One region of the Streptomyces cyaneofuscatus genome, then DNA from elsewhere that is predicted to be linked to it. Evidence: riboswitches for the same ligand, from Rfam matches in the RefSeq annotation. Region 1 holds a riboswitch; each other region holds the start of a gene.
What was found. Region 1 has a riboswitch for cobalamin ahead of R2B67_RS10465 (ribonucleoside-diphosphate reductase subunit alpha). Riboswitches for the same ligand answer to the same signal wherever they lie in the genome.
Positions count from the first base shown of each region.

Region 2: another riboswitch for cobalamin. It lies ahead of R2B67_RS04705 (CoA-acylating methylmalonate-semialdehyde dehydrogenase); the one in region 1 lies ahead of R2B67_RS10465 (ribonucleoside-diphosphate reductase subunit alpha).
Region 3: another riboswitch for cobalamin. It lies ahead of R2B67_RS34230 (ABC transporter substrate-binding protein); the one in region 1 lies ahead of R2B67_RS10465 (ribonucleoside-diphosphate reductase subunit alpha).

Region 1 is NZ_CP137002.1:2,508,807-2,516,607, forward strand. Features, by position in the region: gene R2B67_RS10455 (carbon starvation CstA family protein) at 1-1,472, shown strand, start outside; gene R2B67_RS10460 (YbdD/YjiX family protein) at 1,469-1,672, shown strand; cobalamin riboswitch at 1,864-1,986, shown strand; gene R2B67_RS10465 (ribonucleoside-diphosphate reductase subunit alpha) at 2,121-4,535, shown strand; gene R2B67_RS10470 (ribonucleotide-diphosphate reductase subunit beta) at 4,535-5,554, shown strand; gene R2B67_RS10475 (ABC transporter ATP-binding protein) at 5,736-6,707, shown strand; gene R2B67_RS10480 (ABC transporter permease) at 6,704-7,555, shown strand; gene R2B67_RS10485 (ABC transporter permease) at 7,562-7,801, shown strand, end outside.
Region 2 is NZ_CP137002.1:1,131,555-1,139,355, reverse strand. Features, by position in the region: gene R2B67_RS04710 (acyl-CoA dehydrogenase family protein) at 1-247, opposite strand, end outside; gene R2B67_RS04705 (CoA-acylating methylmalonate-semialdehyde dehydrogenase) at 244-1,746, opposite strand; cobalamin riboswitch at 1,973-2,151, opposite strand; gene cobF (precorrin-6A synthase (deacetylating)) at 2,293-3,111, shown strand; gene R2B67_RS04695 (hypothetical protein) at 3,262-3,459, opposite strand; cobalamin riboswitch at 3,985-4,175, shown strand; gene metE (5-methyltetrahydropteroyltriglutamate--homocysteine S-methyltransferase) at 4,354-6,678, shown strand; gene R2B67_RS04685 (pyridoxal phosphate-dependent decarboxylase family protein) at 6,920-7,801, shown strand, end outside.
Region 3 is NZ_CP137002.1:7,733,673-7,741,473, reverse strand. Features, by position in the region: gene R2B67_RS34255 (sulfite oxidase) at 1-149, shown strand, start outside; gene R2B67_RS34250 (adenosylcobinamide amidohydrolase) at 142-888, opposite strand; gene R2B67_RS34245 (PRC and DUF2382 domain-containing protein) at 1,107-2,153, shown strand; gene R2B67_RS34240 (ABC transporter ATP-binding protein) at 2,295-3,080, opposite strand; gene R2B67_RS34235 (FecCD family ABC transporter permease) at 3,077-4,108, opposite strand; gene R2B67_RS34230 (ABC transporter substrate-binding protein) at 4,216-5,268, opposite strand; cobalamin riboswitch at 5,330-5,516, opposite strand; gene R2B67_RS34225 (beta-ketoacyl-[acyl-carrier-protein] synthase family protein) at 5,621-6,844, opposite strand; gene R2B67_RS34220 (acyl carrier protein) at 6,841-7,122, opposite strand; gene R2B67_RS34215 (acyl-CoA dehydrogenase family protein) at 7,211-7,801, opposite strand, start outside.

The DNA of each region.
Region 1 (7,801 bases):
TCGCGGGCGGCTGGGTCGCCGAGTCGTCGTGGGCGGACTTCTTCACGCTGGAGCCGGGCACGCTGGTCATCTGGATGATCGTGTACGGGTTCCTCGCCTCCGTGCTCCCCGTGTGGCTGCTGCTGGCCCCGCGCGACTACCTCTCCACCTTCATGAAGGTCGGCACGATCGCCCTGCTGGCCCTCGGCGTCATCGTCGCGCTGCCGACCCTGAAGATGCCCGCGGTCACCGACTTCGCCTCCAGCGGCTCGGGCCCGGTCTTCGCCGGCTCGATGTTCCCGTTCGTCTTCATCACCATCGCCTGCGGCGCGCTCTCCGGTTTCCACTCCCTGGTCTCCTCCGGCACCACGCCGAAGATGGTCCAGAAGGAGACGCAGATCCGGATGATCGGCTACGGCGCCATGCTGGTCGAGTCGTTCGTGGCGATCATGGCGATGATCGCGGCCTGCATCATCGACCCGGGCCTCTACTTCGCCATCAACGCGCCGGTCGGCGTGATCGGCGACAGCGTCCAGTCCGCCTCCCAGGCCGTGGCCAACTTCGGCTTCACCATCACCCCGGACGCCCTGGCCCAGGCCGCGAAGGACGTCGAGGAGGGAAGCCTGCTCTCCCGGACCGGCGGTGCGCCGACCTTCGCGCTCGGCATGGCGGAGATCTTCTCCGCGGTGATCGGCGGAACCGCGATGAAGGCGTTCTGGTACCACTTCGCCATCATGTTCGAGGCGCTCTTCATCCTCACCACCGTGGACGCCGGCACCCGCGTCGGGCGCTTCATGCTCCAGGACATGCTGGGCAACGCCTACAAGCCGTTCCGCGAGGTCTCCTGGAAGCCGGGCGTCTGGTTCGCCAGCGCCGTCGTGGTCGGCGGCTGGGGCTACTTCCTCTGGGTCGGCGTGCACGACCCGCTGGGCGGCATCAACCAGCTCTTCCCGCTCTTCGGCATCGCCAACCAGCTGCTGGCCGCCGTCGCGCTGGCCGTCTGCACCACGCTGCTCGTCAAGTCCGGCCGCCTGAAGTGGGCGTGGGTCACCGCCGTACCGCTCGCCTGGGACGTGGCGGTCACCCTCACCGCGAGCTGGCAGAAGATCTTCTCGCCGGACGTGAAGGTCGGCTTCTTCGCCCAGCGCGACAAGTACCAGGCGGGCATCGACGCGGGCGAGGTGCTGGCCCCGGCCAAGAACATGGACGACATGCGGACCGTCGTCACCAACTCCACCGTCGACGGGGTGCTGTGCGCGCTCTTCGCGCTCCTCATCATCGTGGTGCTCGTGGACGCCGGCCGGGTCTGCTACAAGGCCATCCGCGACCCGGAGAGCGTCAAGCTGCACGAGACGCCGTTCGTCCAGTCCAAGTTCGTCGCCCCGGCCTCGATCTTCGCCACCAAGGAGGAGAAGGCCGAACTGGTCGAAGCCGGCGTCGGCCCCGAAGGCGGCATCCGCAAGGAGTCGGCGGGAACGGGGAGCCGGACATGACCCTCGCGGACGTACGGCGGGTGGCGGGACGGATCCGCTGGTACGTCCGGGAGCTGACCGGCGAGTCGACGTACGACCGCTATGTGGCGCACGCGAGGGCCCACGATCCGGACACTCCGGTGATGGACCGCCGCGCCTTCGAACACAGCCGCACGGACGCCCGTGAGGCGGACCCCCGCGAGGGCTTCCGCTGCTGCTGAGCACCACCGGCCGATCGGGGCCGTCGCACCCCTCCCAGGGGCGCGACGGCCCCTTTTCGTGCCCGCGCGAGGGGGCCCCTGCGCCTGGCCGATACGGAAAAAGCCGGGCGAAGAAGCCAGACCGCCATACCGACATCTGTTCACGCCGACACAACATGTGGGGGCTTCCTCATCGAGCGCCCCCCACATGTATGCTCGACCTCGCTGTCGCCGCAGGGGAATCCGGTGCGAATCCGGAACTGTCCCGCAACGGTGTGATCAGTGTGCTTTTGCACACCCGAAGTCCGAAGACCTGTCGACAGTGCGTCCGGCTCGACCGAACCGGATGCCAGACGTCCGGGCCTCGCGGATGGGCCGGTGGACGCCGTGAGCAGTGCTGCCTTCACAGGCCTCGTGCTGCCCGGCTCCCCGCTCGCCGCCGGCCCCCAGCCGAGCGAGGGAAAGCCCAGTGACCATCGCGCCCGCCGATCCGGTTTCAGCCACCGAATCCGCTGCCTCCACCACGTCCGGCGAAGGCACGAACGACGGACCCGGGACCGCCCTGCTGCGGACCCTGACCGACCTCACCGTCGATCTGCCCGACACCGACCCCGGACGGGTCGCCGCCTCCGCGCTGCGCGGGCGCAACGCCCGCTCCGACGAGGCCGAGCTGCGCTCGCTGGCCACCGAGGCGGCGGCGGGCCTGATCTCCGAGGACCCGGCGTACTCCAAACTCGCCGCCCGGCTGCTGACCCGTACGATCGCCGACGAGGCGGCGGGCCAGGGCGCCACGTCCTTCTCCGCCTCCGTCGCGGTCGGCCACCGCGAGGGCCTGATCGCGGACCGCACCGCCGCCTTCGTGGAGCTGCACGCCAAGGCGCTGGACGAGCTGGTCGAGCGGACGCTGGCCGAGGGCGCGGACGACCGCTTCGGCTACTTCGGTCTCCGTACGCTGCACAGCCGCTACCTGCTGCGCCACCCGATCACCCGCCAGGTCATCGAGACCCCGCAGCACTTCATGCTGCGCGTGGCCGCGGGCCTCGCCGAGGACGACTCGGTGCGCGCGCTGGACGAGGTCGCCGCGCTCTACGGGCTGATGAGCAAGCTGGACTACCTCCCCTCCTCCCCCACGCTCTTCAACTCCGGCACCCGGCACCCGCAGATGTCCTCCTGCTACCTGCTGGACTCGCCCAAGGACGAGCTGGACTCGATCTACGACCGCTACCACCAGGTGGCGCGCCTGTCGAAGCACGCGGGCGGCATCGGCCTCTCCTACTCCCGTATCCGCGCGCGTGGTTCGCTGATCCGGGGCACCAACGGGCACTCCAACGGCATCGTGCCGTTCCTCAAGACGCTGGACGCCTCGGTGGCGGCGGTGAACCAGGGCGGCCGGCGCAAGGGCGCGGCGGCGGTCTACCTGGAGACCTGGCACGCCGACATCGAGGAGTTCCTGGAGCTCCGCGACAACACCGGTGAGGACCAGCGCCGTACGCACAACCTGAACCTGGCGCACTGGATCCCGGACGAGTTCATGCGCCGGGTCGACGCGGACACCGAGTGGTCGCTCTTCTCCCCCGCCGAGGTCCCCGAGCTGGTCGACCTGTGGGGCGACGAGTTCGACGCGGCCTACCGCGCGGCCGAGGCCAAGGGCCTGGCCCGCAAGACCATGCCGGCGCGTGAGCTGTACGGCCGGATGATGCGGACCCTCGCGCAGACCGGCCAGGGCTGGATGACGTTCAAGGACGCCTCCAACCGGACCGCCAACCAGACCGCCGAGCCGGGCCGGGTCGTGCACTCCTCGAACCTGTGCACGGAGATCCTGGAGGTCACCAACGACGGCGAGACGGCCGTCTGCAACCTCGGCTCGGTCAACCTGGGCGCCTTCGTGGCGAACGGCTCGATCGACTGGGAGCGCCTGGACTCCACGGTCCGCACCGCGGTCACCTTCCTCGACCGGGTCGTCGACATCAACTTCTACCCGACCGAGCAGGCCGGGAACTCCAACTCCCGCTGGCGGCCGGTCGGCCTGGGCGCCATGGGCCTCCAGGACGTCTTCTTCCAGCTGCGCCTGCCCTTCGACTCTCCGCAGGCCCGCGCGCTCTCCACGAAGATCTCCGAGCGCATCATGCTGGCCGCGTACGAGGCGTCCTGCGACCTCGCCGAGCGCTCGGGCCCGCTGCCCGCGTGGTCGGAGACGCGTGCCGCGCGCGGTGTGCTGCACCCCGACCACTACGACACCGAGCTGAACTGGCCGGAGCGCTGGGACGCGCTGCGCGCCCGCGTCGCCAAGACCGGCATGCGCAACTCCCTGCTCCTGGCCATCGCGCCGACCGCCACGATCGCCTCGATCGCCGGTGTGTACGAGTGCATCGAGCCGCAGGTCTCCAACCTGTTCAAGCGCGAGACGCTCAGCGGTGAGTTCCTCCAGGTCAACGGCTACCTGGTGGACGAGCTGAAGAAGCTCGGCGTGTGGGACGCCCGCACCCGTGAGGCGCTGCGCGAGGCCAGCGGCTCCGTGCAGGGCTTCGCCTGGATCCCCGAGGACGTGCGGGCGCTGTACCGCACGGCGTGGGAGATCCCGCAGCGCGGTCTGATCGACATGGCGGCGGCCCGTACGCCGTTCCTCGACCAGAGCCAGTCGCTCAACCTGTTCCTGGAGACGCCGACGATCGGCAAGCTCTCCTCGATGTACGCGTACGCCTGGAAGCAGGGGCTGAAGACGACGTACTACCTGCGTTCGCGCCCGGCGACCCGGATCGCCCGTGCCGCGTCCGGTCAGGCGTCGGCCGCAGCCCCCATTCCCGTACAGCAGGCGTCGGCTCCCGACGCGGACGCCATCGCCTGCTCTCTTGAGAACCCCGAGTCCTGCGAGGCCTGCCAGTAATGAGCACCACCAACGAAGAGAAGAACCTGCTCGACCCGGGATTCGAGCTGACCCTGCGTCCCATGCGCTACCCGGACTTCTACGAGCGCTACCGGGACGCGATCAAGAACACCTGGACCGTGGAGGAGGTCGACCTCCACTCGGACGTCGCCGACCTCGCGAAGCTGTCGCCGGGTGAGCAGCACATGATCGGCCGCCTCGTCGCCTTCTTCGCGACGGGCGACTCGATCGTCTCGAACAACCTCGTGCTGACGCTGTACAAGCACATCAACTCCCCGGAGGCGCGGCTGTACCTGTCGCGGCAGCTCTTCGAGGAGGCCGTGCACGTCCAGTTCTATCTGACGCTGCTGGACACCTACCTGCCCGACCCGGACGACCGGGCGGCGGCGTTCGACGCGGTCGAGGAGATCCCCTCGATCCGTGAGAAGGCCCAGTTCTGCTTCAAGTGGATGGACTCGGTCGAGAAGATCGACCGGCTGGAGACGAAGGCCGACCGCCGCCGCTTCCTGCTGAACCTGATCTGCTTCGCGGCCTGCATCGAGGGGCTGTTCTTCTACGGTGCCTTCGCGTACGTGTACTGGTTCCGCTCGCGCGGCCTGCTGCACGGCCTCGCCACGGGCACCAACTGGGTGTTCCGTGACGAGACGATGCACATGAACTTCGCGTTCGAGGTCGTGGACACCGTCCGCAAGGAGGAGCCGGAGCTCTTCGACGACGCGCTTCAGCAGCAGGTCACGGACATGCTGAAGGAGGCCGTCGAGGCGGAGCTCCAGTTCGGTCGCGACCTGTGCGGCGAGGGCCTGCCGGGCATGAACACCGAGTCGATGCGCCAGTACCTGGAGTGCGTCGCCGACCAGCGGCTCGCCCGCCTGGGCTTCCCGACGGTGTACGGCTCGGAGAACCCGTTCTCGTTCATGGAGCTCCAGGGCGTCCAGGAGCTGACGAACTTCTTCGAGCGCCGCCCGTCCGCCTACCAGGTGGCGGTGGAGGGCTCGGTCGGGTTCGACGACGACTTCTAGGCCCGCTCCGGAACCTGAAAGGCCCCACCGTGCCGCTGAGCACGGTGGGGCCTTCCGCGTCCCCTGACGGCATGACGAGAACCGGCCGAACGGAAAACACTTGGACTAGACCAAGCCTCGGCGTGCACACTCTCAGATCGATCACGCCCGACCGGGCCCGGATCGCTCCAGAGAGGCGGACATGCCCGTCATAGAAGTGGCAGACCTCGTCCAGGAGTTCAGCCGACCCACACGGCAGGAGGGCCGCTTCGCGGGTCTCCGTACGCTGCTGACGCGTGAGCAGACCGTCAAGCGTGCGGTCGACGGCGTGAACTTCACGGTCCAGCAGGGCGAGATGGTCGGCTATCTCGGCCCCAACGGTGCGGGGAAGTCCACCACCATCAAGATGCTCACCGGCATCCTCGTCCCCACCTCCGGCACGGTCACGGTCGCCGGTGCCACGCCCTGGCGGGACCGGTCCCGCAACGCCCGCCGGATAGGCGTGGTCTTCGGCCAGCGCAGCCAGCTCTGGTGGGACCTGCCCCTGCGCGACTCGCTCTGGCTGATCGGCCGTCTCTACGACGTGCCGGAGGCCCGGTTCCGGGAGAGGCAGCGGCAGTTCAGCGAGGTGCTCGACCTCGGTCCGTTTCTCGACACCCCCGTCCGCCAGCTCTCCCTGGGCCAGCGGATGCGCGGCGACCTCGCCGCCGCGATGCTCTACGACCCGGACATCCTCTACCTGGACGAGCCGACCGTCGGGCTCGACGTCATCGCCAAGGAGCGGATACGCACCTTCGTCGGGGAGCTGAACCGGGAATCGGGCACCACGGTCGTCCTCACCACCCACGACCTCGACGACGTCGAGGAACTCTGCGACCGGATCATCCTCATCGACCACGGCAAGGTGGCCTACGACGGCGCGGTGGACGAGCTGAAGGCCCGCTACGCGCCGCACCGCGAACTCGTCGTGCAGACCGACCGGCTGGAGAGCGTCGAGGGCGCGGAGGTCGTCCGCCGGGAGGACGGCAGGGTGTGGCTGCGCTTCGACCCCGTACGCACTCCGCCCGCCGAACTGGTGGCGGCGGTGCTGGCACAGCACCGGGTGACCGACCTCTCGATCGTGGAACCCGAGCTGGAGAGCGTCATCCACCGGATCTACGCGGACCGCGGATGACCGCGCCGACGACGGCCCCCACGATGAAGACGGCTACGAAGCAGCCACTCAGCAGGCCGCTCCGTGCCTATCTCGCCTGTGCCCGGATGGAGTTCCGCGCCGCCCTCACCTACCGGACGGCCTATCTGTCGTCCTTCGTGATGATGCTCCTCCAGATCTGGCTGCTGACGGTGGTCTGGAAGGCCCTCTACGACGGCCGTGCGGAGGTGGACGGACTCGGTCTCACCACCATGACGGCGTATGCGACGCTGACGACGCTCCAGTACCAGCTGGTCAGCCCGTGGCGGTCCTCCCCCATCGACCAGCGGGTACGGGAGGGCAAGGTCGCCGTGGACCTGCTGCGGCCCATCGGCTTCCCCGGCCAGATGCTCGCCGGCCAGCTCGGGTGGGCATCGGCCGCCGTCCCGGTCCTGCTGGTGGCCCTGCCGTTCGCACTGCTGATCGGCGCGGGCCAGGCACCCCCCTCGGCGGCCGCGGGGCTCGCCTACCCCGTGGCCCTGCTCGGCGCCCTGCTCGTGAACCAGCTGCTCGGGCTGCTGCTCGGCATGGTCTCCTTCTGGACCCTGGAGGTGAGCGGCGCCCTCATGGCCTACCGCTTCGTCGCCCAGTTCTTCTCCGGGGCCCTGGTCCCGCTGTGGTTCATGCCAGGACCGGTCAGGGCAGCGGCGGAGTGGCTGCCCTTCCAGGCCACCGCGTACACGCCGGCGGCCGTCTACCTGGGCCAGGTCGAGGGTCCGGCCATCGTCGCCGCCCTCGGGGTCCAGCTCGCCTGGATCGCCGCGCTCGGCGCCCTGGCCGCGTTCGTCTGGTCGCGCGCCCGGCGCCGCGTCATGTCGCAGGGGGGATGAGGGGCGATGCGAGGTCCACGGGTCTATCTGCTGCTGGCCGGTGCGGCGTTCCGGGCCGAGTTCCAGTACCGGGGGAACCTGTTCATCAACATCATCGGCGGCCTGTTCTACCAGGGCGTCGGGCTGGCCTTCATCTGGGCGGTGCTGGACCGCTTCGGCCAGGTCGGCGGCTGGGGACTGGGCGAGATCGCCTTCCTCTACGGGATCAGGCTCACCGCCCACGGCCTGTGGCTGCTCCCCGGCCAC
Region 2 (7,801 bases), 1.4 Mb from region 1:
AGCCGGTGGCCAGGGCCTCGAAGACGAGGACCCCGTCGGAGCGGGACAGCTCGGAGCCGCCCAGGTCCTCCCGTACGTACACACCTCCGAGGCCGAGCCCCGCCGCCTTCCGCAGGACGTCGACGGGGAAGTGCTTGTCCTGGTCCCAGGCGACGGCGTGCGGGGCCAGGTGTTCCTGGGCGAAGTCGAGTGTGGTCTCGACGACCGCGAGCTGGTCGTCGCTGAGCAGGGTGGTCACGGCAGTCATCCCATGGTCGGAATCGTGAAGCTCGCGCCGTCCCGGATCCCGGAGGCGGGCCAGCGCGAAGTGACGGTCTTGGTACGGGTGTAGAAGCGGATGGCGTCCGGCCCGTGCTGGTTGAGGTCGCCGAAACCGGACCGCTTCCAGCCGCCGAACGTGTGGTACGCCACCGGCACGGGGATCGGCACGTTGACGCCGACCATGCCCGTCTCGACCCGGCGGGTGAAGTCGCGGGCGATGTCGCCGTCGCGGGTGAAGAGGGCGACGCCGTTGCCGTACAGGTGCTCCGAGGGCAGCCGCAGGGCCTCCTCGTAGTCCGCCGCACGCACCACGCAGACCACCGGGCCGAAGATCTCCTCCTGGTAGATCCGCATGTCCGGGGTGACCCGGTCGAAGAGCGAGGCGCCCGCGAAGAAGCCGTCCTCGTGGCCTTCGAGGGTGAAGTCGCGCCCGTCCACGACCAGTTCGGCGCCCTCCTCGACACCGAGGTCGACATAGCCGCGTACCCGGTCCACCGCGTCACGGCCCACCAGCGGCCCGAAGTCGGCGTCCGGGTCGTCCGAGCGCCCGATCCGCAGCTCGGCGATCCGCTCGGTGAGCCGGGCCACCAGCGCGTCGGCGGTCTCCTCACCGACCGGCACGGCCACCGAGATCGCCATGCACCGCTCACCCGCCGAGCCGTAACCGGCGCCGATCAGCGCGTCCACCGCCTGGTCCAGATCGGCGTCCGGCATCACGATCATGTGGTTCTTCGCCCCGCCGAAACACTGCGCCCGCTTGCCGTGGGCGGCGGCCGTCGCGTAGATGTGCGCGGCGATCGGCGTCGAGCCGACGAAGCCGAGCGCCTTGACGCGCGGGTCCTCCAGCAGGGTGTCCACGGCCTCCTTGCCGCCGTTGACGACGTTGAGGACCCCGGGCGGAAGCCCCGCCTCCAGGAACAGCTCCGCCAGCCGCAGCGGCACCGACGGGTCCCGCTCGGACGGCTTGAGGATGAAGGCGTTACCGCAGGCCAGAGCCGGTGCGGCCTTCCACAGCGGGATCATCGCGGGGAAGTTGAACGGGGTGATGCCCGCGACCACGCCGAGCGGCCGGCGCAGCGAGTGGACGTCGATCCCGGCGCCCGCGTTGTCGCTGAACTCGCCCTTCAGCAGATGCGGCACCCCCGCGGCGAACTCCACCACGTCCAGGCCGCGTGAGAGGTCGCCGTGCGCGTCGGCCACGGTCTTGCCGTGCTCGGAGGAGAGCAGCCGGGCCAGGGAGTCCTTCTCCTTCTCGACCAGCTGGAGGAAGCGCAGCAGGACGCGGGCCCGGCGCTGCGGGTTCCACTCGCCCCACTCGACCTGCGCCTGTGCCGCGTCGGCGATGGCCGCCTCGGTCTCGGACCGGTCGGCCAGCGGCACCCGGGCCTGCACCCGGCCGGTGTTGGGGTCGTAGACATCGCCGTACGTGCCCGAGGTGCCGGGCGTGTGCTTGCCGCCGATGAAATGGGTGAGTTCGCGGACCATGGAAACCTGCTCTCGTCGGTGAGATCGTCAGGAGAGATCCGGGGATGGCGCACGGCTGCCACCGGCCCACGCACCGGTCGGGTGCGCGGGGGCGCGGAAGGGCTGCCGCCAGGGGGGACGCGAAGGGCGGGGCCGTCAGGGGGCGGGGAGAACCGCTCGCCGGGACGTGCCTGCGGGGCCGTGGGTGCGGACCGGTGCCATGCGTGTCTGCTCCATCCTCGTGGAAACACGGAACAATCCCGTGGCCGGTATCCTGACTCCCGGATCAGCGCGCGCCCTCATGCCTTCCCGACGGCTTCTGCACCGTCAGTGGCGTGTCCTGCGAGGACGAACTCCCCGGTCACAGTGGCGGGACCGCGCCGGAATCGCACCGGCTTCCCTGACACCACGGGCCTTCGAGGCGCCCGGCACCATGCCGGTCGCCCCTCTGCTCACGAACATATAGTTGGACGTCCTAGTAAGTCCACCCCGCCTCGCCCCGGCCTCCGTCCCGAGGCCTGGCGCGATCGCGCGCCCCGCACCCCGCTCCTGGCATGATCGGCCGACATGAGCGACGCACCACGGCACATCCTCGTCATCGGCATGGGCGCCGGCGACCCCGACCACCTGACCCTCGCCGCGGTGAAGGCCATGCGCAGGGCGCAGGTCTTCTTCGTGCTCGGCAAGGGCCGGGAGAAGGAGTCCCTGACCCGGCTGCGGCGGGACATCCTGGCCGAGCACCTCACCGGCCCCTACCGGGTCGTGGAGGCCGAGGACCCCTGGCGGGACCGTACCCAGGACGACCGGGGGCGCTACACCTCGGCGGTGCACGACTGGCGCCACCGCCGCGCCGACATCTGCGAGCGGCTGATCATCGAGGAGCTGGCGCCGGGGGAGACCGGCGCGTTCCTGGTGTGGGGCGACCCGTCCCTGTACGACAGCACCCTCGCGATCCTGGAGGACATCCGGGACCGGGGCACGGTGGAATTCGGCCATGAGGTGATCCCCGGGATCAGCAGCGTCTCCGCGCTCGCCGCCCGCCACCGCACCTCCCTGAACCAGGTCGGCCGCCCCATCCACATCACCCCCGGGCGGCGGCTCGCCGAGGGGTTCCCGGACGACGACGGCGACATCGTGGTGATGCTCGACGGCCACGAGAGCTTCACCCATCTGACGGGCAGGGGGCTGTGGATCTACTGGGGCGCCTACATCGGCACCCCGGACGAACTCCTGGTCTCCGGGCCGCTCGACGAGGTCGCCGAGCGGATCAGCCGGGTGCGCGCCGAGGCCCGCGAACGGCACGGCTGGATCATGGACACGTATCTGCTGCGCCACCGGCCGGAGGGTGCCGACCTCGGGGCGGGCCCACGCGGCACGGACAGCTGAGGCGGCAGGCACGGACAGCTGAGGGGCCCCGGCCCGCGAGCGGGGGCCCGGACAGGTGAGCGGGTGACGTGACGCAGGGCGGCGGGTCGCGTCGAGGCGCGGGCGGCCGCCGCACCCCGGACACGTCCTGGTCGCCGGACCGGCCGGAGGTCAGCTCCGGGACTCGTGCGCCCGGATCACTCCGAGCCCATGACCGAGGCTCGGGCACTCGGCGGTCAGGTCGTTCCCCCGCACCAGATAGTTGTGCACGCGCCCGTCCGTGGGGCGCTCGACGGCCCGGTACAGCGTGCCGTTCACGGTGATCGTCCAGTCGTCGCCGTCCTGAGCCCACCCGACTGTCTTCTTCATCTACTGCTTCTCTCGCTCATCGCCGCCGTGGGTCGGCGGCCGTGTATTGGCAAGAAGAACGGCCTGTGACCCTCGGTGGTTCCGGCTCGCCTACGCCATTTGGTTACATCTGAGTCACCGTGCCACCACGACCTGACCGTGAGTCAGCGAACCGGCGACGAACGGCGGAACAGGGCGAGGAGGGCCGGCGCGCGCACTGCCGCCCGGGGGAGGAATGCCGACGCGAACCGCCTGCCCAGGGGGGAAAACCGGCGCGAACTGCCTGCCCGGGGCCGGATCGTGCCAGGATGCCGGATCCGGTCCCGGGCAGTGTTCCAGGAGCGCCCGCTCCGCGCCCCTGTGCCGACCATTCGGTGCCACCTGCCGGTTCGGATGGGTGCGCGGACCGTTCCAATGCCCTTCTTCACCCGTTCGGAGGACGTTCCTCGGCAGTTCGGGACGTGACCGGAGGCCGTGTCTCATATCACCGTCCGAAGTGTGAACAACGGTGTGCGCCCGGCGGTCGTCCCCTTAGGGTGGCCGGTGCAGCTGGTTCGCCCTGTCCGCCAGGCAGGGTGTCGTAAGAGGGAACCCGGTGGGAATCCGGGACTGCCCCGCAGCGGTGAGCGGGAACGACCGCCGTCATACGCACTGGACCCGGCCGGGTCTGGGAAGCGACGGCCAGTAGGTGTCTGCCCCCGGCAGACGTGCCCGCGAGTCCGAAGACCTGCCCGTTGCCCGCACGCGACCGTTCGCGTGCGGAGTTCCCGGTGACCTCGTGGGCGGGTCGGCGTAACCGTCGGGTGGACGGACACGGTCAAGCGTGTCGCGTTTTCCGCCCGGTTCGGTCACCCCTTCGCGCGTCCGCGTCCCGTCCCGGGATCAGCTGGAGACATGCTCGCGAAGGAGAGTCACGTGACAGCGAAGCCCGCAGCCGCGGCAGCACGGGCCACCGTGTACGGCTACCCCCGCCAGGGTCAGAACCGTGAACTGAAGAAGGCCATCGAGGGCTACTGGAAGGGCCGCGTCGACGCGGACACCCTCCGGCGGACCGCCGCCGAACTGCGCAGGGGAACCTGGCAGCAGCTCGCCGAGGCCGGAGTCCACGAGGTGCCGACCGGTGATTTCTCGTACTACGACCACGTCCTGGACACCAGTGTCATGGTCGGCGCTGTCCCCGAGCGGCACCGCGAGGCGGTCCGTACCGACGCCCTCGACGGCTACTTCGCCATGGCCCGCGGTACGCAGGACGTGGCCCCGCTCGAAATGACCAAGTGGTTCGACACCAACTACCACTACCTCGTGCCCGAGTTGGGCCCGGACACGGTGTTCACCGCCGACTCCGCCAAGCAGGTCGCCGAGCTGAAGGAAGCCCTCGCGCTGGGCCACACCCCGCGCCCGGTCCTCGTCGGCCCGGTCACCTACCTCCTGCTCGCCAAGGCGGCCCCCGGGATCGCCGCCGACTTCGAGCCGCTGACCCTCCTCGACCGGCTCCTGCCCGTGTACGCCGAAGTCCTCGCCGACCTCCGGGCCGCAGGCGCCGAGTGGGTGCAGCTGGATGAGCCCGCCCTCGTCCAGGACCGCACCCCGGCCGAGCTGAACGCCGCCGCCCGCGCCTACCGCGAGCTCGGCGGCCTCACGGACCGGTCCAAGCTGCTCGTCGCCTCCTACTTCGGACGGCTCGGCGAGGCGCTTCCGGTGCTCGCCAAGTCCCCGGTCGAGGGGCTCGCGCTGGACTTCACCGAGTCCGGCGCCGCGAACCTCACCGACCTCGCGGCGGCCGGCGGCCTGCCCGGCAAGCGCCTAATCGCGGGCGTCGTCAACGGCCGCAACATCTGGATCAACGACTACGAGAAGTCGCTCGCCACCCTGGGCACGCTCCTCGGCCTCGCGGACCACGTCGATGTCTCCGCCTCCTCCTCCCTCCTGCACGTCCCGCTGGACGCCGCCGCCGAACACGACATCGACCCGCAGGTCGCCCGCTGGCTCGCCTTCGCCCGCCAGAAGACCCAGGAGATCGTCGTCCTGGCACGCGGCCTGTCCGCCGGCACCGAGGCCATCGCCGCCGAAATCGCCGCCAACCGGGCCGACCTGGCCTCCCGCACCGACGCCGTCATCACCCGTGACCCGGCCGTCCGGGCCCGTACGGCGGCCATCACCGACGCCGACGGCCGCCGCTCCCAGCCGTACGCCGAGCGGACCGTGGCCCAGCGCGCCCACCTCGGTCTGCCGCTCCTGCCGACCACCACGATCGGCTCGTTCCCGCAGACCACCGAACTCCGCACCGCCCGCGCCGACCTGCGCGCGGGCCGGATCGACGAGGCCGGGTACGAGGAGCGGATCAAGGACGAGATCCGCGAGGTCCTCTCCTTCCAGGAGAAGGCCGGGATCGATGTCCTGGTCCACGGCGAGCCCGAACGCAACGACATGGTCCAGTACTTCGCCGAGCAGCTCACCGGCTACCTCGCCACGCAGCACGGCTGGGTCCAGTCGTACGGCACCCGCTACGTCCGCCCGCCGGTCCTCGCCGGGGACATCTCGCGCCCCGAGCCGATGACGGTGCGCTGGACGGCGTACGCGCAGTCGCTCACCGAGCGCCCCGTCAAGGGCATGCTCACCGGCCCGGTCACCATGCTCGCCTGGTCCTTCGTCCGTGACGACCAGCCGCTCGGCGAGACCGCCCGCCAGGTCGCCCTCGCCCTGCGCGACGAGGTGAACGACCTGGAGGCGAACGGCACTTCGGTGATCCAGGTCGACGAGCCCGCCCTGCGCGAGACGCTGCCGCTGCGGGCCGCCGACCACGCCGCGTACCTGGAGTGGGCGACGGAGTCCTTCCGCCTCGCCACCTCCGGGGTGCGGCCGGACACCCAGATCCACACCCACATGTGCTACGCGGAGTTCGGCGACATCGTCCAGGCCATCGACGACCTCGACGCCGACGTCATCAGCCTGGAGGCCGCCCGCTCCCACATGCAGGTCGCCCGCGAACTGGCCGCCCACGGCTACCCGCGTGAGGCCGGACCCGGCGTCTACGACATCCACTCCCCGCGCATCCCGAGCACCGAAGAGGCAGCCACCCTGCTGCGCAAGGGACTTGAGGCCATCCCGGCGACACGCCTGTGGGTGAACCCCGACTGCGGCCTGAAGACCCGGGGGTGGCCCGAGACCCGGACCTCCCTGGAGAACCTGGTCGCCGCCGCGCGGGAGATCCGCGCGGAGCTGCCCACCGAAGCGGCGTGATCCGACCCGGTACGGGAGCGGCCACCGCCGCTCCCGTACCGGGGCACGCGCCCCCGACTCGGTTCGGCGGCAGGCCGGTTCGCCAGGTCCGGCCGACCGGAGTGCGTTCTTCCCCAACGGTGGAGTTAGGTTAGCCTAACCAGCGAATCCCGGTTGTGGATCTTGCACTCCGATCGAAGGGCTTCGCCATGGAGCGTGCTCAGGGCCTGCTGTCCGCCGAACTCCCCGTGCGGCGTGCGGCGTGAGCGCCGGTACGGGAGCCCCGCTCGCGGGCGGCGTCGACGGACCCGGCCATCTGCGCGCCCTGACCGCGGTCGTCCTGGACACCCTGGAGTCCGCCGCCCGGGCCCGGGGCGGACCGCTGCCCGCCGGAGGACCGGACGAGGTGGCCCGGCGGACCACCGCCCTGGCCGCACCGGTGCTGCCCGAGGAGGGCATCGGCGCCGAGGCCGCGCTCGCGGACCTGGTACGGGCCGTCGCCGAGGGGGCCGCCGACCCGGCCGACCCCGCGTGCGTCGCCCATCTGCACTGCCCGCCGCTGGCGGTGGCGGCCGCGGCGGAGCTGGCGGGGGCCGCACTGAACCCGTCGATGGACTCCTGGGACCAGGCACCCGCCGCCGGGGTCATCGAGAAGCTGACCAGCGCCGCACTGGCCCGGCTCGTCCACCCGGAAGCCCCCGCGCCCGACGCCCTCATCACCAGCGGCGGCACCGAGTCCAACCTGGTCGCCCTGCTCCTCGCCCGCGAACGGGCGGCGCCCGGCCCGCTGCGTGTGGTGACCGGGGCCAACGCCCACCACAGCGTGCACCGCGCCGCCTGGATGCTCGGCCTGCCCGCCCCCGCCATCGTTGCCTGCCACGACGGCCGCATCGACCCCGCCGCCCTCGACCGCACCCTGGCCGGGCTCGGCGGCGGACCGGTCCTGGTCGTCGCCACCGCCGGGACCACCGACGAGGGGCGCATCGACCCGCTCCCCGAGATAGCCCGGATCGCGGAGCGGTTCGGAGCCGAGCTCCACGTCGACGCGGCGTACGGCGGGCCCCTGCTGTTCAGCGAGCGCCTGGCGCCCCGGCTCTCGGGGCTCGACCGGGCCGTCTCCGTAACGCTCGACCTCCACAAACTC
Region 3 (7,801 bases), 5.2 Mb from region 1:
TGGACTGGGTGCCGACGGTCAAGGGCGCGACGGAGCTGCTGGCCCGGGCCACGGACCGGTCGGGGCGTACGCAGCCCAAAGCGACGGCCCACAACACGCAGGGGTATCTGTTCGACGCGGTGGTGCGGCACCCGGTGACCGTCAGCTGAGGTCCCGGGCCGGGCGGGCGCCCGCCAGTACGGCCGTGTGCACGGCGCGCGCGATCCGCGCGCCCCAGGTGGAGCGGGGTCCGGCGAAGGGTTCGCCGCCGTCGGGCCCCGGTTCGGGGGCGGCGACGCACACGGCGTCCGTGGGGGTGCCCGAGCAGTCGAGTCCGGCGTCCAGGAGGGCCTGCACCTTGGCCTCGGTGGCGGTGGCGACGGCGTTGACCAGGGCGGCGTCGGAGAGTGCGGCGGGGAGCGTGAGGACGATGTTGACCGTGCCCGGCCGGTGCGGGAGACAGTCCACGTCAGGAGCGGCCGCCCAGCCCCGTACGCCGAGGCCTGTGGTGACGGTCGCGGTGACGCCGCCGTCGTGGCCGGTCGTGTACGCAGCGACGTCGGCGGCGGTCATCAGCCCGGCGCCGGAGCCGGTGAGCCCCTCGGAGGCGGCGATCTCGGCGAGGTGGCGGTCCGGGTCGAGGCGCGGGTAACCGCCGGGGACCTGGGCGTTGAGGATCCAGGCCCGGGGGCCGATGCCGCCGCCGAGCACCGCGCTGCTGCACACCCGCACGCCCGGGCCCAGCCGCCACACGAGGTGGTGGAGGTGGTGGCCGTCCTCGTGCCGGTCGCGCAGTTCGCCGCGCTGGGCGGGCAGGTGGACGCGTACGGAACGGATGGCGCACCCCTGGTGGCTCGGCGGGACCGGCGGTGGCCCGTCCTCCCGGGGCTGCCGTGCTCCGCCGATCATATGCGCGCCCCGCACCCCCTCACCCGATTGGCCTAACTGATCCGGGGGCCGCCCAGCGGCGTCGTGCGGGGCCAGCAGGGACCCCGGGGCCTCCGGGGCCCCTCCGGCCGGGTGGCCGGGCGGTTGCAGCGTCCAACCGGGTGAGGCGCGATGGAAGCCGGACGTGCCACATCTGGTGGAGCCACCCACAGGGCGCGCCCAGCGAGGAGGGTTCGGTTATGGGAGCCGCTGACGGTTTCACGGATTCCGGAGAGCTCGACGGTCTGACCGTGTACGACAACGACGGCGAGAAGGTCGGCAGCGTGGGCCGGGTGTACGTCGACGACGACACCGGCAAGCCCGACTGGGTCACGGTCAAGACCGGCATGTTCGGCATGAAGGAGAGCTTCGTACCGCTCGCCGGAGCCCGTCGAGTGGGCTCCGACCTGCATGTCTCGCACTCCAAGGACACGGTCAAGGAAGCGCCTCGCGTGGACGCGGACGCGCACCTGTCCGTCGCCGAGGAGGAGGAGCTCTACCGGCACTACGGCCTGACCAGGAAGTCCGGCAACCTCGGTGACACCGGCAAGGGCACCGGCACCGGTGCCGACGCCCGGACCGTCGCCGGAACCGGCGCCATGGGCGCGGCCGGAGCTGGTGCTGCGGGCGCCGGTGCGGCGGGCGCGGCCCGTGGCACGGGCACACCGCCGAACGCCAAGGCGACCGGCAGGACCACCACGAGCGCCGGGGCCGCGGGCACGACCGGAGCGGCCGGCATGGCCGGCACCGGCAAGCACCGCGACACCGACACCTCCGCCACGTCCCGCCCGCTGGCGGGCGCGGGGGCGGGCACCCGGGCCGCCGACATGAGCGGCACGGAGGAGATGATCCGCTCCGAGGAGCAGCTGCACGTCGGTACGGAGGAGTACGAGAGCGGCCGGGCGAGGCTGCACAAGTACGTGGTGACCGAGGAGGTCACCCGGTCCGTGCCCGTCTCCCACGAGGAGGTGCGGGTGGTCCGCGAGCCGCTGCGGCCCGGTGAGAAGGTGACCGGGACGACGGACTTCGGCGAGCAGGACGTGGAGGTCACGCTGCACGCGGAGCGCGCCACGGTCCGCAAGGAGGCCGTCCCGGTGGAGCGGGTCCGCCTGGAGACCGAACGGGTCACCGAGCAGAAGGAAGTCTCCGCCGAGGTCCGCAAGGAGAAGATCGACTACGGCGACGGCAAGGACATGGACACCGGCAAGGACACCGGTGGCGAGTTCGGCCAGGGGCGCCGCCGCTGACGGCGCATCCCCTCCGGCGGCCGGAAGGCCGCTCCCATGTCCTCGGCCTCCGGGCGGGCCCGTGCCAACGGGTCCGCCCGGAGGGCTGTCCGATACGCGACCGCCCGGAGGGTGTCCGATACGGGACCGGGGCGCCGACGGTCAGCGGCGCGGCAGGAACCGTACCGAAGGACGTCCCTCCGGCCCGTCCGGGGTGACCACCGCCCGGACCCCGTAGACGTCCTCGATGAGCTCCTCGGTGATGACCTCGGCCGGGGTGCCGCCCGCGATCACCCGGCCAGCCTTCATCACGGTGATCCGGTCGCAGAACATCGCCGCGAGGTTGAGGTCGTGCAGGGCGATGACGCTGGTGAGGGGCAGTGCGGCGACCAGGGCGAGCAGGTCCAGCTGGTGCTGGATGTCCAGGTGGTTGGTCGGCTCGTCCAGGAGGAGTTCGCGGGGCTGCTGGGCGAGGGCCCGGGCGATCTGGACGCGCTGGCGTTCGCCGCCGGAGAGGGTGTGCCAGGACTGTGCGGCCCGGTCGGTGAGGCCGGTGCGCCGCAGGGCGTCGGTGACGGCTTCCTCGTCGCCACGGTCCGGGGCGGACCAGGCGCGGCGGTGCGGGATGCGGCCGAGGCGGACGACGTCCAGGACGCTGAGGTCGACCTGGGTGACGGCGTGCTGGTCGACGACGGCGATCCGGCGGGCCACGGTACGGCGGCCGAGGTCGGCGAGGGGGTCGCCGTCCAGGGTGACGGTGCCGGTGTCCGGGGCGAGGAGGCCCGCGAGGATCCGCAGCAGGGTGGACTTGCCGGAGCCGTTGGGGCCGAGCAGCCCGACGGTGGCGCCGGGCGGCGGGGTGATGTCGACCCCGTCGAGGATGAGGCGGTCCCCGGCCTCCCGGCCGACCCGCTCGGCGCGCAGGCCGCCGTTCTCGGTGAGGCTCATGGCGTGCTCCGGGTGCGGTACAGGACGGCGACGAACGCGGGCACGCCGATCAGTGCGGTGACCACACCGACCGGCACCTCCTGCGGGTCCAGCACCGTGCGGGCGAGCGTGTCGACCCAGACGAGGAAGATCGCCCCGGCGAGCGCGGTGACCGGCAGGAGGCGCCGGTGCCCGGAGCCGGTGAGCGCGCGAGCGGCGTGCGGCAGGACCAGGCCGACGAAGCCGATCGCCCCGGCCGAGCTGACGAGGGCGGCAGTCAGCAGGGCGGTGGTGCACAGCAGCACGATCCGGGTGCGGGCGACGTTCACGCCGAGCGCGGCGGCAGCGTCCTGCCCGAAGGCGAAGGCGTCGAGCGTACGAGCGTGGGCCAGGCAGACGACCAGGCATACGGCGAGAACGGCGGTGCACAGGGCGACCTCGCTCCAGCCGACGCCGCTGAGCGAGCCGAGCAGCCAGAACAGCACCCCTCGGGTCTGCTCGGCGTCGGCCGAGGTCATCACGACGAACGAGGTCAGGGCGGAGAAGAGCTGCATCGCGGCGACCCCGGAGAGCACCACCCGGTCGGTGGTGGAGCCGAGGGTGTGGCTGAGCAGCAGGACCAGGGCGAACGAGCAGATGGCCCCGACGAAGGCCCCGGCCGACAGCGACACCGCTCCCCCGCCGACGCCGAGGACGACCACCACGACCGCCCCGGTGGAGGCCCCGGAGGAGACGCCGAGCACGAAGGGGTCGGCGAGCGGGTTGCGTAGCAGCGACTGCATCACCGTGCCGCACACCGCGAGCCCGGCACCGCACACGGCGGCGAGCAGGGTGCGGGGCATGCGCAGGTTCCAGATGATGCCGTCGCGGATCGGGCTCAGCTCCGAGGCGCCGAAGCCGAGGTGGGAGGCGACGGCGGACCAGACGTCGGGGACCGAGATCCGGGCGGGCCCGATCGTGACGGCGACGGCGATGGAGAGCAGCAGGAGCAGGAGTCCGCCGGTCCAGAGGAGCACCGCGAGCGGGCCGCCGCTCCAGACCGGGCCCACCGCGGCCGACGCCTTCCGGTCCGCGGTCTTGTCCGAGTCCGCGGCCTCCTTCGGGTCCGTGGCCTCCTTCGGGTCCGTGGCCTCCTTCAGTGCCGGGTCACCGCTGCTCACCCCGCGAGCCCGAAGTCGCGCAGCCCCGCGGCGACGCGCTCCAGCCCCTCGACCGTCCGGATGGTCGGGTTCATCGCCTGGCCGCTGAGCAGCACGTACCGCCGGTTCTTGACGGCGTCCATGGTCCTGGTGACCGGGTTGGACTCCAGGAACTCGATCTTCTTCTCGGCGCTCTCGGCGGTCTGCATGGTGCGGCTCAGGTCGCCGATGACCAGGACGTCGGGGTTGCGGTCGGCGACGGTCTCCCAGCTGATCTGGGGCCATTCGTCGTGGGTGTCGTCGAAGACGTTCTTCGCGCCGAGCTCCCGGGTGATGACGCCGGGGGCGCCGCAGCAGCCCGCGAGGTAGGGGGCCTTGGAGTCGGAGAACCAGTAGAGGAGGGATGCCTTGGATCCGTCGATGCCGTCGGTGGCCTTCGCCACCCGCGCCTGGAGCTTCTTCACCAGGGCGTCGCCGCGCTCGGGGACGCCGAACACCTGGGAGAGCTCCCGGACTTCGGTGTAGACGCTGTCCATGGTGAGGGGTGCGGTACGGGCTCCGTCGCCGCCGCCGCTGTTGTCCTTGCCGATGCAGTCGGCGGGCGAGATGTAGGTGGGGACGCCCAGCTTCTCGAACTGTTCGCGGGGTGCGACGCCGCCCTTGGCGAGGGTGGAGGCGAAGGAGGCGGAGAGGAAGTCGGGCTCCTTGTCGAGGACCTTCTCCGACGAGGGCCGGTTCTCCGATATGCGCTCGACGCCCTTGTTGGCCTTCTCCAGGCCCTTCATCACCGGGTCGCTCCAGGTCGCGGTGCCCGCGAGCCGGTCGGCGAGGCCGAGCGAGAGGAGGATCTCCGTCGATCCCTGGTCGACCGAGACGGCCCGCTGGGGCGGCGCCTTCACGGTGACGGTGCGCCCGCAGTTCTTCAGCGTGAGCGGGAAGCCGTCGGCCTTGTCGCCGCCGCCGTCGGCGGAGGAGTCGGTGGTCCCGCCGCCGCAGGCGGTGAGCAGGACGACGCCCGCCGCGAACAGGGCGGCGGTGCGTATCGGGGCAGGGGTGGCCTTGGACAGCACGGAGGACCTCGGTGTCTCTGGGCCCAGCCGCGGAGCCCGTCGTACGGTTCCCGTGCCCCGGTGCGGGGCGCGGGTGCCAGCAGGTCTTCGGACTCGGGTTCGTCCGGGCGGGACGCCTTCCCGGAGCACGTGTGCGCTCCAGTGGCCGTGGCCCCGCCCGTCCCCCTCACCGCTGCGCGTCAGTTCCGGTCTCGCACCGGATTCCCTGACCCCGTCGCTGGGGTTCGACTGGCCCCGGCAAGCTATCACGGGTCTTCGCGCAGCTCAGAGCCGGTGCGCGGACCGCTCCCCCGGTGGGCCGGTGCGGCGCGGGATCGTCCCGCCGCACCGGCCCGGCAGCTGGCGAGGCGGCTTACGGAGCCTGGAGCGCGATCACCGCGTTCTGTCCGCCGAACCCGAAGGAGTGGCTGACGGCCCGTCGTACGGGCACCTCGCGCGGGGCCTTGGTGACGCAGTCGATGGCGAACCCGGGGTCGGGGGCGTCCAGGTTGGCGATCGGCGGGACGATGCCGTGCTGGAGCGTCAGGACGGTCAGCCCCGCCTCGATGGCTCCGGCCGCCCCCATGCAGTGGCCCAGGACGCCCTTGGGGGCGGTGACGGGCGGACGGTGCGGGTAGGCCCGGCCGATGAGGGCGGCTTCGGTCGCGTCGTTCAGGGGGGTCGAGGTCCCGTGCGCGTTGACATGGCCGACCTCCTCGGCCCGCCACCCCGCGTCGGCCAGCGCCGCGTCGACGGCGGCCTCGGCGACCGCCCCGGAGGGGTGCGGGGAGGTCGGGTGGTGGGCGTCGGTCGTGGCGCCCGTACCGGCCAGCAGCGCCCGGGGGGCGGCTCCCCTGGCCCGGGCGTCCGCCGCCCGCTCCAGTACCATGATCGCGGCGCCTTCGCCCATGACGAGCCCGGCCCGGTCGGCGGCGAAGGGGCGGCAGAGGCGGGCGGGGTCCCCGTCCCGCAGGGCCGCCGCGCCGGAGCGGGCGAAGCCGGTCATGGCGACCGGGAAGACGATCGACTCGGTGGCTCCGGCGATCGCGATGTCGCACTGCCCGAGCGCCAGCATGTCGCGGGCCGCCGAGAGGGCGGTCACCCCGGAGGAACAGGCCGTGCAGGGGGCGAGGCTGGGGCCCGTGGCCTTCATCTGGATGGCGATCTCGGCCGCGGGCATGCTCGGGATGGTGAGCAGGATGCCCGAGGGCGAGGTGGCCTCGGGGCCGCGCCGCTCCAGGGCGACGGCCTGTTCGGTGAGTCCGGCGGATCCGCCGCTGCTGGTGCCGACGACGACGGCGACGCGGGCGCCGTCCCAGTGGGCGGGGTCGAGCCCGGCGTCGGTCACCGCCTCCCGTGCGGCGAGGACGGCGAACTTCACGTACCGGCCCATACGGAAGGCGGTCCGGCCGCCGACCGCGTCGTCCAGGTCGATGCCGGAGACCGTACAGGCGAAGTCGACGGCGCAGCCGTGCAGTTCGGGGACGGTGCGCGCGAAGGACTCCCCGCGGCAGACCCCGTCCCAGGTGGTGTCGGTGGTGTGGCCGGCCGGGGTGATCATCCCCAGGCCGGTGACGGCGATGGCGGGTCGGTTCATCGGGTGTTGCTCACCGGCACCGCACTGCCTGCCGCCTCGCCGCCGACGGCCGCGTCGATGAACGCGGAGATGTCGGCGAGCGTGGCGTCCTTGTAGAGCTTCTCGGAGTCGGCGGCGACCCCCAGGGTCTCCTTGATGATGACGGCGAACTCGGCGACCGCCAGGGAGTCCATCTCCAGGCTGTCCATCGTGGACTCCGGCAGGATTTCGGCTGCGGGCACCTTGAACGTCTCGGTCAGCACCTCGGTGATCTTCGGGTGGATGCTCTGGCTCTTCACGGTGTTTCCTCTCATCGGCGGCCTCATGGACGGCGGGTGGTGATACGCACAGGCCCACCGCCGAAATAACTGGAGTATGCCCCTCCGGTTACGCCCTGGGGCGAACCGATTCGTCTGCGCTCACCTGCGGCTTCTCGAACCACCGGGAGAGCATCGACGTGGTTCCCCAGTACGCCAGCAGCACCCCGCGGGTGCCGAGCGCCGCCACCTTCTCGCGCAGCGGGCGCCGCCGCTTGCTGCCGCAGGCGGGCCGCCGGAAATCCGCCGTGCGGAGCCCGGTCGCGCCCGCCTTGCGCCCCACCGCTCCCCCCGGCCTGCGGCGCTGGTGCCAGGAGCCGTCCGGATCGTCGTACGCGTCCGCGTAGCCGGGTCCGGCGATCGGCCAGTCCGACATCAGGCGCTCCGGCAGCGCGAACGACTTGACCAGGTCGGGGGCGTGGAGGGCCACGGTCGCGATGAGCCGCTCCACCGCGTCGGGCAGCGAGGACACCTGTTCGGCAGTCAGCCGTCCGGCTGCCAGCAGGTCACCGCTGTTGCGGGCGATCCAACGGAGGGCGAAGAGCCGGTGCAGCTCGGTCAGCCGCTCGCGGGCCGCACCTGCGGGCAGGGCTGCGGCAGCCTGCTCGTACGCCTCGCTCGCCTGGCGGTAGCCGTACGCCTCCACCCCGCGCAGCGCCGG